One region of the Cutibacterium equinum genome, then DNA from elsewhere that is predicted to be linked to it. Evidence: riboswitches for the same ligand, from Rfam matches in the RefSeq annotation. Region 1 holds a riboswitch; the other holds the start of a gene.
The links. Region 1 has a riboswitch for cobalamin ahead of O6R08_RS09785 (ribonucleoside-diphosphate reductase subunit alpha). Riboswitches for the same ligand answer to the same signal wherever they lie in the genome.
Positions count from the first base shown of each region.

Region 2: linked by a shared signal. The riboswitch ahead of cobO (cob(I)yrinic acid a,c-diamide adenosyltransferase) and the one ahead of O6R08_RS09785 (ribonucleoside-diphosphate reductase subunit alpha) in region 1 are both predicted to bind cobalamin.

Region 1 is NZ_CP115668.1:2,145,425-2,150,694, reverse strand. Features, by position in the region: gene O6R08_RS09785 (ribonucleoside-diphosphate reductase subunit alpha) at 1-1,483, opposite strand, end outside; cobalamin riboswitch at 1,596-1,787, opposite strand; gene O6R08_RS09780 (DUF1707 SHOCT-like domain-containing protein) at 1,852-2,475, shown strand; gene O6R08_RS09775 (NADH:flavin oxidoreductase/NADH oxidase) at 2,561-3,661, opposite strand; gene O6R08_RS09770 (YciI family protein) at 3,699-3,977, opposite strand; gene O6R08_RS09765 (MarP family serine protease) at 4,193-5,270, opposite strand, start outside.
Region 2 is NZ_CP115668.1:424,126-429,395, forward strand. Features, by position in the region: gene O6R08_RS01895 (energy-coupling factor ABC transporter permease) at 1-164, shown strand, start outside; gene O6R08_RS01900 (energy-coupling factor ABC transporter substrate-binding protein) at 157-591, shown strand; gene cbiQ (cobalt ECF transporter T component CbiQ) at 588-1,433, shown strand; gene O6R08_RS01910 (energy-coupling factor ABC transporter ATP-binding protein) at 1,430-2,263, shown strand; gene cbiT (precorrin-6Y C5,15-methyltransferase (decarboxylating) subunit CbiT) at 2,269-2,865, opposite strand; adenosylcobalamin (AdoCbl) riboswitch at 2,966-3,089, shown strand; gene cobO (cob(I)yrinic acid a,c-diamide adenosyltransferase) at 3,120-3,734, shown strand; gene O6R08_RS01925 (cobyrinate a,c-diamide synthase) at 3,734-5,270, shown strand, end outside.

The sequences.
Region 1 (5,270 bases):
TGGCGGCCAGTTGCTGCCAGTCCATGCGACGTTTCCCCCGCGGACCGACGAGGTGCCCGGCGAGGTTCACCGAAGCCAGATTGCACACCGAGGTGTGGTCGCGATCCTGGGGAAGGCAGATCTCGGTGCACAGATTCGAGGAGTGAATCGTCCCGGTGTTGTTGTTCAACGCACGGGTGTTGACGCTGTCCTTCCATGTCAGCCACGGGTGGGACGTCGTCTGCAGGCTCACCAGGATGGCCCGGAACTGCTCGCGGGCGGTGGTGCGATGGAACCGCGTGATCGCCCCGGCCTCGGCCTGCTCGATGTAGTGGGCGTACCGCTTCGAGAAGGCCGACCCGGTCAGCTCGGTGAGATCGGGGGTCTCGGCGGGGTCGAAGAGGTACCAGTCCTCGTCCTTGGCGACCCGCTTCATGAACTCGTCGGAGATCCACACCGCAGTGTCGGCGTTGCGGGTGCGTCGGTAAGGATCACCGGAGTCGCGCCGCAGATCGAGGAACTGCGGGAAATCCATGTGCCAGTTCTCCATGTAGAAGCACAGCGAGCCGAGTTTCTCCCCGTCCCGCGAGACTGCCTGCAGCGTCGAATCGATGGTGTGCATGACAGGGATCGGCCCAGTCGAGGCGGTGTTGCCGGAGCGAAGCGGTGACCCCTCGCAGCGCAGATCCGACATCGAAACGCCCATGCCGCCGGTGCCCTTGGTGATCCACATGACGTCACGGATCGTCCGAGCGATGTGCTCGAGGTCATCCTCGGTGCGCATGACGAAGCAGGTGGACAGCTGACCAGCCGGGGTTCCCGCGTTGACGAGGGTCGATTCGGCCGCGAGGTGACGCAGGTTGCTCATCGAGTCATACAAGGCCAGCGCCGAGGAGGTCGGATCATCCTCGGTCAGGCTGAGCCCCATCGCCACGCGCATCCAGAAGTACTGAGGCACCTCCAATGCCTGATTGTCGGTGCGCAAGAGGTAACGGTTGACGATGGTGCGCACGGCGGTGAAGTTGAGGAGGTCGTCACGAGTCGGGTCGATGGCGTCCGCCAGGGCGTCAAGGTCAAAGACCTGGCCCAGACGCTGGTCGAGGTGACCGCCGGAGACGAGACTGTTGATCGTGCTCGGGAAGCAGAGACGGTGCAGATCGCGCACCCGATCCGGGGCGACGTCACCCACGATGTCATGGGTGTTGCCGAAGACCTCCTTGTACAGCTTCTTGACCGCGATACGGCTTGCGATGGTGTCAAAGGCCGGGTCGTCCTTGGCATTGCCCAGGGCTACCTGAATGACGGCCTCGTCCAGGGCATCGGTGGTGATGCCGTCGAACAGGGTGATCTCCACCTCAGCCTGCAGCAGGGTTGCCCGGGCGACGGCGTCGTCCAGCCCACGGGCTGAATCCATGATGGATGCGGCGACTTCGTTGCCGTCGTAGGGGGCCAGGGATCCGTCGCGTTTGCGGACGCGGATGGTTGAAATGGGGTCGGCGCTCATTGCAATTCCTCCGTGCGATGCCGTAGGCACGCGACCGGGCGGAATGCGGCGGGGACACTGGTCCCCATGAACGCTGCGATACTTCCCGCGAGATCGCGAACCGGGCCCCGCGGTTGCGGGACCACACCTGGCAGGTCTTCGGACTCACGAGCACTTTTTGCCTACTGGCCGTCGCTTCCCATGCCGAAGCACAGTGCGTGATGACGGCGGTCGTTCTCGTACACCGCTGCGGGGCAGCTCCGGATTCTCACCGGATTCCCTCTTGGCCCGTGCGAACACGGGAACCATGTGCACTGGTCACTATATGAACGCTGATCAAGGACAGTCAACGCATGTTGTGGGGAGTCCGACGTTGGTAGGCTTGCGCCATGACGGTCCCGGACGACTGGCGGATTGGTGATGCTGAGCGCGCTCGGGCAACGGACATCCTCGACAATGCGTGGGTCGAGGGAAAGCTCACGCGCGATGAACATGACGAACGCGTCGAGGCTGCTTTGCAGGCCCGCACCTATGGCGATCTGGGCGGGTTGCTCTCTGACCTGGGCGCGACGGTCGAGAACATTGCCCTGCCCGCTGTGGGCCATCAGGGAGACCCCGTGCGCGTCGCTCCCGGCCCGGATACCGACCGCATGATCTGCATCATGAGCGACACGGTCTGGGCCTCTGGACGAACGATGGCCAAGCACACCAACGTCATCGGCATCATGGGGGATCCGTGCTTCGACCTGACGTCCATGTCGTGGGCAAGTCGTCACATCACCATCGATCTGACGATCTTCATGTGCGACGCGACTCTCCTGGTACCCGACGGGGTGCGCATCGAGGACTCGATGTCGCACGTTCTCGGAGAAGTCAAGGTCCTCGGACTCTCCCAGCCAGGCCCCGATGCCCCGGTCCTCACCTTGAGCGGGACGAACATCCTCAGTGACGTCGTCATCTTCGGCCCTGGATCCAAGAAGTTCGCAAAGCACAAAAAGAGATGGAATCGCTGACGTTCGTCGGCCCGGTCCGCTCACAAGGGTCATTCCAAGGGGGACAGGGCCGTCACCGTGACAATCCATTGCTTGTTGACGAGGATCAGCGCCAGGCTCCTCGGAACCTCGCCGGATGCCACGGGGCGTCCTCGTTGGGAACACCCAGCTCGTGAGCGGCGCGCAACGGCCAATTGGTGTCACGCAGGGCTGCTCGACCGACCATGACGGCGTCGGCGCTGCCGTCTTCGACCAGCTTCTCGGCCAGCTCTGCGGTCCAGATCATGCCGACGGTGGCGGTGGGAATCCCTGCCTCGGCGCGTATCCGTGCCGCCAGATCAGCCTGGTAGGCCGGGGCGACGGGGATGGGTGCCGATGAGTTACCACCCGAGGAAGCGTCCAGCAGGTCGACGCCGGCCTCGGCAAAACGACGCGACAATTCGACGGAGTCCTCGACCTGCCAGCCGTCGTCTCGCCAGTCAGTGACCGACAGGCGCGCCAGCAGGGGCATGTCGTCGGGGATGGCGCCGCGTACAACCCGCGCGACCTCCAAAGGCAGACGGACACGTCCGTCGAAGTCACCTCCCCAGCCGTCGGTGCGGGTGTTGGACAGCGGTGAGTAGAACTGGTGCAGCAGGTAACCGTGGGCGCTGTGAATCTCGACGGCGTCGAACCCGGCTTCCACGGCTCGCGCTGCAGCGGTGCGGAAGTCGTCGATGACCTTCGCGATGCCGTCCTCGTCCAGGGCTGCCACGGGCAGGCCGACGTACTGCTTTCCGTCAGCCGGTGCGTCAGTCGGGCCGACCGGAATCCAGCCGCCCCGTTCGGGAGGCACCACAGCACCGTGGAATCCTGGCCACCACTTCTCGGTGGAAGCCTTACGGCCAGCGTGGCCCAACTGCACGGCGATCGTGCCGCCCAGTTGGTGAACAGCATCGGTGACGGTGCGCCACGCCGCTATCTGGTTGTCATTCCACAACCCGGTGTCATAAGGGCTGATGCGCCCTTCCGGGCTCACTGCGGTGGCCTCGGCGACGATGAGGCCGAAGCCACCCACAGCGAAGGAGCCGTAGTGAACCAGATGCCAGGTGCCCGGGATCCCATCCTGGGACTCCACTGCGTACTGGCACATGGGTGGCAACCAGACTCGGTTGCGCACCGTCAATCCACGAAGGGTGAGGGGCTGGAAGAGCAGCGGTGACGTCATGACTCCATGACATCACGCTGCTCAACCCTCACGGGCCTCACGGATGAAAGTGATAGTTCGGAGTCCACTCGCGCACGGACGTCACCTGGACCGCCGTCTTGGGGTAGGGGTCCGCCTCGAGCAGATGGTCGAGGGCTGCACGGTCAGGGACGGTGTAGATGAGTACCGCTCCGCTGCCGTCGGCCAGTGGGCCAGCGTTGACGAGTTGGCCACGCTCGAGCATCCTGTCAAGGTTCACGAGGTGGGCCGGACGTGCCGCCATGCGCTCTTCGGAATGGGCGGGGTCGTAATGGGTTTCGACGATGAAAACTGCCATGGCCCAATGCTATTGGGGCGTGGGCCAGGACTGAAGGGTCGACAAGGCGCCAGAAATCCACACCCCGGGCGTCACGGCGGGCAATACGCAGCACACCTCACTTGCCGAGGTGGTATCAGGGCTTGTCAGACTGTGATTCAGGGGACGGTGACGGCAAACGTGCGCGGTCTTGCACGGCAGCGGGAACATTGACCGCCCAAGGTTTTGACAACGGTTCAGCCGACGGTGCACCTGCCGGTCGACACCGGGTGGTTGTCGCTGGGCCCAACAGCGCGAATGAACGCGCGGGTCTGGTTGTTCGTCAGCGCGTACCCGGTCTGCGGCTGGCTGGTGGACCTGCCGAAGATCGTGCCGGCGACCTTGCCGTCGGTCGTCAGTAGCGGCCCACCCGAGTTGCCCGGACGCACCGTGGCACGCAGTGAGAGAATCTCGCGCACGACGGTGCCGGTGCCGTAGATGTTCTCGCCGCGGGCCTGGATCGACGGACCCACGGTCGCGGCTCCCAAGGTGTACCCACCATCCAGCGGGAATCCTGCCACGACCGCCGCGTCACCGTTGTTGACGGTCGAGGCCATCGTCAAGGCCGGGGCATCAAGATTCGGAACCGCCAACACCGCCAGATCTACGTCCGGGTCATAGGCGATGACGCTGGCCTGCAGTCGAGCCCCAGTCCCGCCCACCTGCACGGTGACGCCGTCGGACCCCGCGACGACGTGGGCATTCGTCACCACCCGGTGAGGGGAGCTCACCCATCCAGTGCCCTCGGAGGCCCGATCACACTGCGGGGCGCGCGACCTCACCTTGACGATCGATGTGGCTGCCCGCCGCACCGCCTCGGTGGTGACAGCATCGTCGTCGGGGGCCGGCCCCGGCGGCAGCAGGTTGGGGGTGTCGCCGGCAAAGACCTTCGGGAAGGCGTCGGCCGCCTGCCCGACCAGTCGGGTGGCAGCGTCGTTGACCTGTTCCGGGATGACGCGGTTGGTCTGAGTGACGATGGATGACTCGTCGATGGCCCAGGCCCACGACGGTGGCAGGACGGGTGCCAGAGCTGTCGCGGCCACCGTGATGACCAGGGCACTCGCGATGACGTGGAGCACCGCGCCGCCCACACTGTCCACAGTGTCCAACCGCGCTGAGGTGGAGGCATTCCGGAGGCGTCGGGCGATGGTCAGGCAGACGCCCTCGATGATTTTGGCGACGACGAGGATGATGCACGCCCGCGCCGCTCCTTCCGCCAGCCAGGTCCAGTTCTCGTCGAAGAATGCCTCGGCAACGATGCCGGAGATCCACAGA
Region 2 (5,270 bases), 790 kb from region 1:
CCGTCGGCAAGTTCCTGACCATTTTCGCCTGGACCCAGATCCCGCTGGCTCTCGCTGAGGGGCTGCTCGGAATCCTGCTGTTCCGATTCCTTGCCAAGGTCGCCGCCCCGCAGCTCCAGCAGCTCGGTGTCCTCGCTGGCAGCCCGGAGGTGGCCCATGCCTGAGAACACCGTTACCAAGACCCGCCAGGACACTTCGCTGACCGGCAAGAGCCCATGGGTGACCCCGGTCATCATCGTCCTTCTGATTGCCCTGTTCGTCACCAGCATGATCCTCGGTGCCAAGAAGACCACCGATGACGGCGAGGGATTCGGGGGAACCGATGACGCTGCCGCCACCGCAGCCGAGGAGGCCGGCGCCGAGGAGTGGATCAAGCCAGTCTTCGAGCCGAACTCCGGTGAGGTCGAGTCTGGTCTGTTCGCCATGCAGGCAGCTCTGGGTGCCGGTGTTGCTGGCTACGCCCTGGGTCGTATGGCCGGAAGGAAGAAAGGCCGTGAGGAGGCCGAGAACGCCTCCGACCTGCACAGTGTCGACGACGTGCCCGAGGCCGCCGTCACCTCGTCGGAAGCCGCTGCCTCCGCCAAGTCATGACGATCACCTCTCTCGACGACGCCGCCTGGGACTCTCCCTGGCGGCGTCGTCCGGTCGGTGAGAAGGTCGCTTTGTCGACGGCCCTCCTCCTCACCTCTCTGTGCACCCCGCCAATGGAGGCCTCGTCGTGGGTGAGCCCGGTGGTGGGTTCTGGCATCTGGCCCGGGTCGCTGCTGGCTGGGATCGTCAGCCTGATCGTCATCCTTGGCCCGGCACGCATCCGGAGGAGAGTGCTGTGGCAAGCCATGGCTGCTCCGATCGTCTTCCTCGTCATCGGGGCGATTTCGGTCCTCATCAGCGTGGGTTCCAGCCCGGAGGGAACAGTCTGGTGGCACGCCGGGGTGTTCAGCATCGGTCCGGTCTCCACCGCCCAGGCGATGTCCTTGATGGAACACGGTATCTGCGGCACCCTCACCGTCATGGTGCTGGCCGTCACCACCCCCATGGTCGATCTGCTCACCTGGCTGCGGAAGTTCCACATTCCCGATCCGCTACTCGAGATCGCATCCCTGACCTACCGGCTCATCTTCGTGCTGCTCGACACCATGGTCAGCGCCAGTGAAGCTCAGCGTGCCCGCCTTGGTAACACCCCGGCAGGCAGATTCGGCGGGTTCAACCGGCGCATGAACAACACGGCTGCTTTGCTGGGTTCGGTGGGCATTCGCGCCTGGACACGGGCCAATCGCCTCAACGACGGCCTGGTCAATCGAGGATTTGAGTCTGCCTTGGTGACCCTGCCCGTCACACGCGTCGGATCGGCGCGGTTCAAGATCATTGTTGTTCTCGTCATCGCTGGCCTCTGGGCGATCAGTTGGACGACGACCGGAAGGATGCTCAGATGAGTGACGAGGTCCTGCTGTCGACCGAGCACCTGTACGCCACCCACCCTGGCCGGCCCATGGTGCTCACTGACGTCAACGTCTCCTTCCACGCCGGAGTTCGCGTGGCAATCCTGGGAGCGAACGGGTCAGGCAAGACGACGCTGATGCGCTGCCTGTCGGGCTCCCTCAAACCCATCAAGGGCAAGATCAAGAGGGGTGACACGGTGCTCGGGCACGGGCGCCGCCAGCTTCGTGAGCACCGCCGGGCGGTCCAGCTGGTCCTCCAGGACCCCGACGACCAGCTGTTCAGCGCTGACGTGAGTCAGGACGTCTCCTTCGGCCCGATGAACATGGGGCTAGACGTGGACGAGGTGCGCGAACGCGTCACTGAGGCCCTGCAACTGCTCGGGGCCAGCCATCTTGCCGAACGTGCCACACACCAGCTCTCCTACGGCGAGCGCAAGAGGATCGCCGTCGCCGGTGCCGTCGCCATGCGCCCGGATCTCCTTCTCCTTGACGAGCCCACAGCCGGACTCGACCCGGTCGGAGTCACCAGGATGCTGGCGGCCCTGGACCGGCTGCGAGACCACGGCACGACGGTGGCGATGGCCACCCACGACGTCGACCTGGCACTGGCTTGGGCTGACGAGGCCCTCATCGTCGTTGACGGGGGAGTACGGCAGGGGCCGATCGACGAATTGCTCGCAGACGTGCCCGTCGTGGAGAGGGCTCATCTGCACCTGCCGTGGACCCTCGAGTTGGCCCGGCGTCTTGGCATGGATGAACGTCCCCGGACGATGAACGAGGTCGTCGAGTTGTTGTCACACCGGTCTGCGAGCACTCCGCGCTGACGCCGTCACTCAGCGCGCTGCCAGGTCCACGCCACGACGGTGCGGGCGGGTTTCCAGCCTCGCAGCCGACCGATGCTGTCGGCGGTCTCGACGCTAAACCTCATGAGGTCACCGCCCAGATCCCGGTGCAAGGCTTCCACGAGCATCTCGGCCTCCATTGTCACCCCATGGACGACGAGTCGTCCCCCGATGGGCAGACGGGCCCGACACTGGTTGACGAGGGTCTCCGTCGCGCCGCCGCCGATGAAGATGGCGTCCGGGTCGGGCAGTCCCTCCGGGAGACCTCGGGTCAGGTCGGCGTCGATGACCTCGAACTGGCCCGGCAGCGTGAGCTCTGCGGCATTCGTGCGGGCATTGGCGGCCCGTTCTGCCTTGCGCTCCACCCCGACGGCTCGACAGGTCGGATCAGTGCGGCACCATTCCACCGCGATTGATCCGGCTCCGGTGCCCAGGTCCCACAGCAGTTGGTCCGGCATGGGGCGCAGGGCTGCCAGGGCGACGGCCCTCACCGGGTGTTTGGTGATGAGCCCGTCATGGGCGAAGTGCTTCTCGTCGAGGCCAGGCGTGCGTCCGAGGAGGGTGGCGTCAGGATCATGGGTCATGTGGGAAGCCTAGGTGGTGGTGGGGACACCAAGGGGTGTAGGGAGCACCCGAACCTTGACGACTGACCCGATGGCGCGGTGAGGGCTGCCACCCAGATGTGACAGAATCGACGCAGACTCGCAGGGAGGAATTCGGTGTGAATCCGAAGCGGTCCCGCCACTGTGAGCGCCTCAGCGCAAGCCAGGTCGATCCGGCGGGTCAGGTCACGGAAAAGCCGTGGCCTGACGGGCGCGGACCCGCAAGGAGGTCGTTCATGCCGCAGGCGCGCAGTGGTGCCACACCAGACGACGGGCTGTCCACCAGACAGCGACGGTTGCGGCCGATCTTGGCGGTCAATACCGGTGAGGGCAAAGGCAAGACCACAGCGGCCATGGGTACCGCCCTGCGCGCCTGGAACCAGGGATGGCGAGTCGGCGTGTTTCAGTTCGTGAAATCTGGACGGTGGCATGTCGGTGAGCAGGACGCCCTGCAGGCTCTCGGGAAACTGCACGAGGAGACCGGCGTTGGTGGGCCTGTGGTGTGGGAGGTCATGGGGACCGGATGGTCCTGGGCACGATCCTTCGACGCCGCAGAGAATCCTGAGGCTGCTGCTCGCGAGGGATGGCGGCACGTCTGCGAACTGCTGGCGAACCAGGCCATGGACTTCTACCTTCTTGACGAGTTCACCTATCCGCTCCACTGGGGATGGCTCGACGTCGAGGAGGTCGTCGACACCCTCGTCAATCGCCCTGGAACCCAGCACGTCGTCATCACGGGTCGTCACGCCCCGGCTGCGCTCGTCGAGGCCGCTGACCTCGTCACCGAGATGACCAAGATCACCCACCCCTTCGACGCCGGACAGCGCGGCCAGGCAGGAATCGAGTGGTGATGCATCTTCCCCGAATCCTCATTGCCGCCCCGGCCTCGGGAGGTGGCAAGACGACCGTGGCGACCGGTCTCATGGCAGCCCTGCGTGCCAGTGGCCGTACGGTGGCGCCGTTCAAGGTCGGCCCGGACTACATCGATCCGGGTTACCACTCGATGGCCAGCGGTCGTCCGGGTCGCAACCTGGACTCGGTGATGTGCGGTGAGGAGCTCATGGCTCCGCTGCTGGCCCACGGTTTCCTCACCCCCGACCCGGCCGACGTCGCGGTCATCGAGGGGGTGATGGGGCTGTTCGACGGCCAGCTCGGCACTGGGCGCGGGTCCAGCGCCGAGATCGCCACGACGACTCGGACCCCGGTGGTCGTCGTCGTCGACACCGCCCACGCCTCCCTCACCCACGCCGCGGTGGTGGCAGGTCTGGCGACCTTTGACCCGAGTGTCACCATCGCCGGTGCGATCCTCAACCGGGTCGCCTCGCCCCGCCACGGTGCCGAGATCGTCCGTGGCCTCGACCGTCTCGGCATCCCGGTGCTGGGACAGATTCCGCGCACCGAGTCGATCTTCGTGCCGTCACGCCACCTGGGCCTGGTCCCGGCGGGGGAGTGGGAGGATTCAGCTGCCAAGGTGGCGAGCCTGGGAGATCTCATCGCCGAGCACGTCGACCTTGACGCCGTCATGGAGTTGGCCAGGTCGGCCCCCGACCTCGACGCTGAGCCGTGGAATCCGAGAACCGCACTGGAATCAGCCGGTTGGCAAGCCCAGTCCTTCGACGAGCCCCCGATGGTCGGCATCTTCGCCGGGCGGGCCTTCACCTTCCGGTACCCCGAGACCACCGAGATGCTGCAGGCCGCCGGGTTCCGCGTCGTTGACGTCGACCCCCTCACAGATCGACGTCTCCCCGACGGGATCCGAGGGCTCTACCTGGGTGGTGGATTCCCGCAGATGCACGCCACGGATCTTGAGGACAACACCGAGCTGGCAGCAGATGTCCGCGCCCACGCTGCGGCCGGCATGCCGATCGTTGCGGAGTGCGCCGGGCTGCTGTACCTCTGCCGCCACCTCGATGGGCACGACATGTCCGGGGTGTTGCCGATGGATGCGGCCATGGCGAAGAGGTTGACGATGGGCTATCGCGTGGCCACCCGTGACTCCATCAGTGTCGTCGGCCATGAATTCCACCGCACCATGACGACCCCACTCGCTGACATCGACCCTGCCTGGCACATCGCCATGCCCGACGGCTCAGATCGCGCCGAGGGAGCTCTGGCGGACCCTGCCGGGCTGGGACGTCCCACCGTTCAGGCCTCGTATCTGCACCTGCACTGGGCAGGCCAGCCCTCCCAGGCGGTGTGGTTTGCCCGTGAGGTTGCCAGGCGCCACGAGGCCGCAGACGACCACGCGAGCGAGCCCGACTTGAATCACCACGGGGACAGCGACATCGCCGAGGGATTGGTCGATCTGGCCGTCAACGTGCGGGTTCCCGAGCCGCCGCAGTGGCTTCGTGAGGCCATCACTTCCACCGAGCACGACTGGGCGCGCT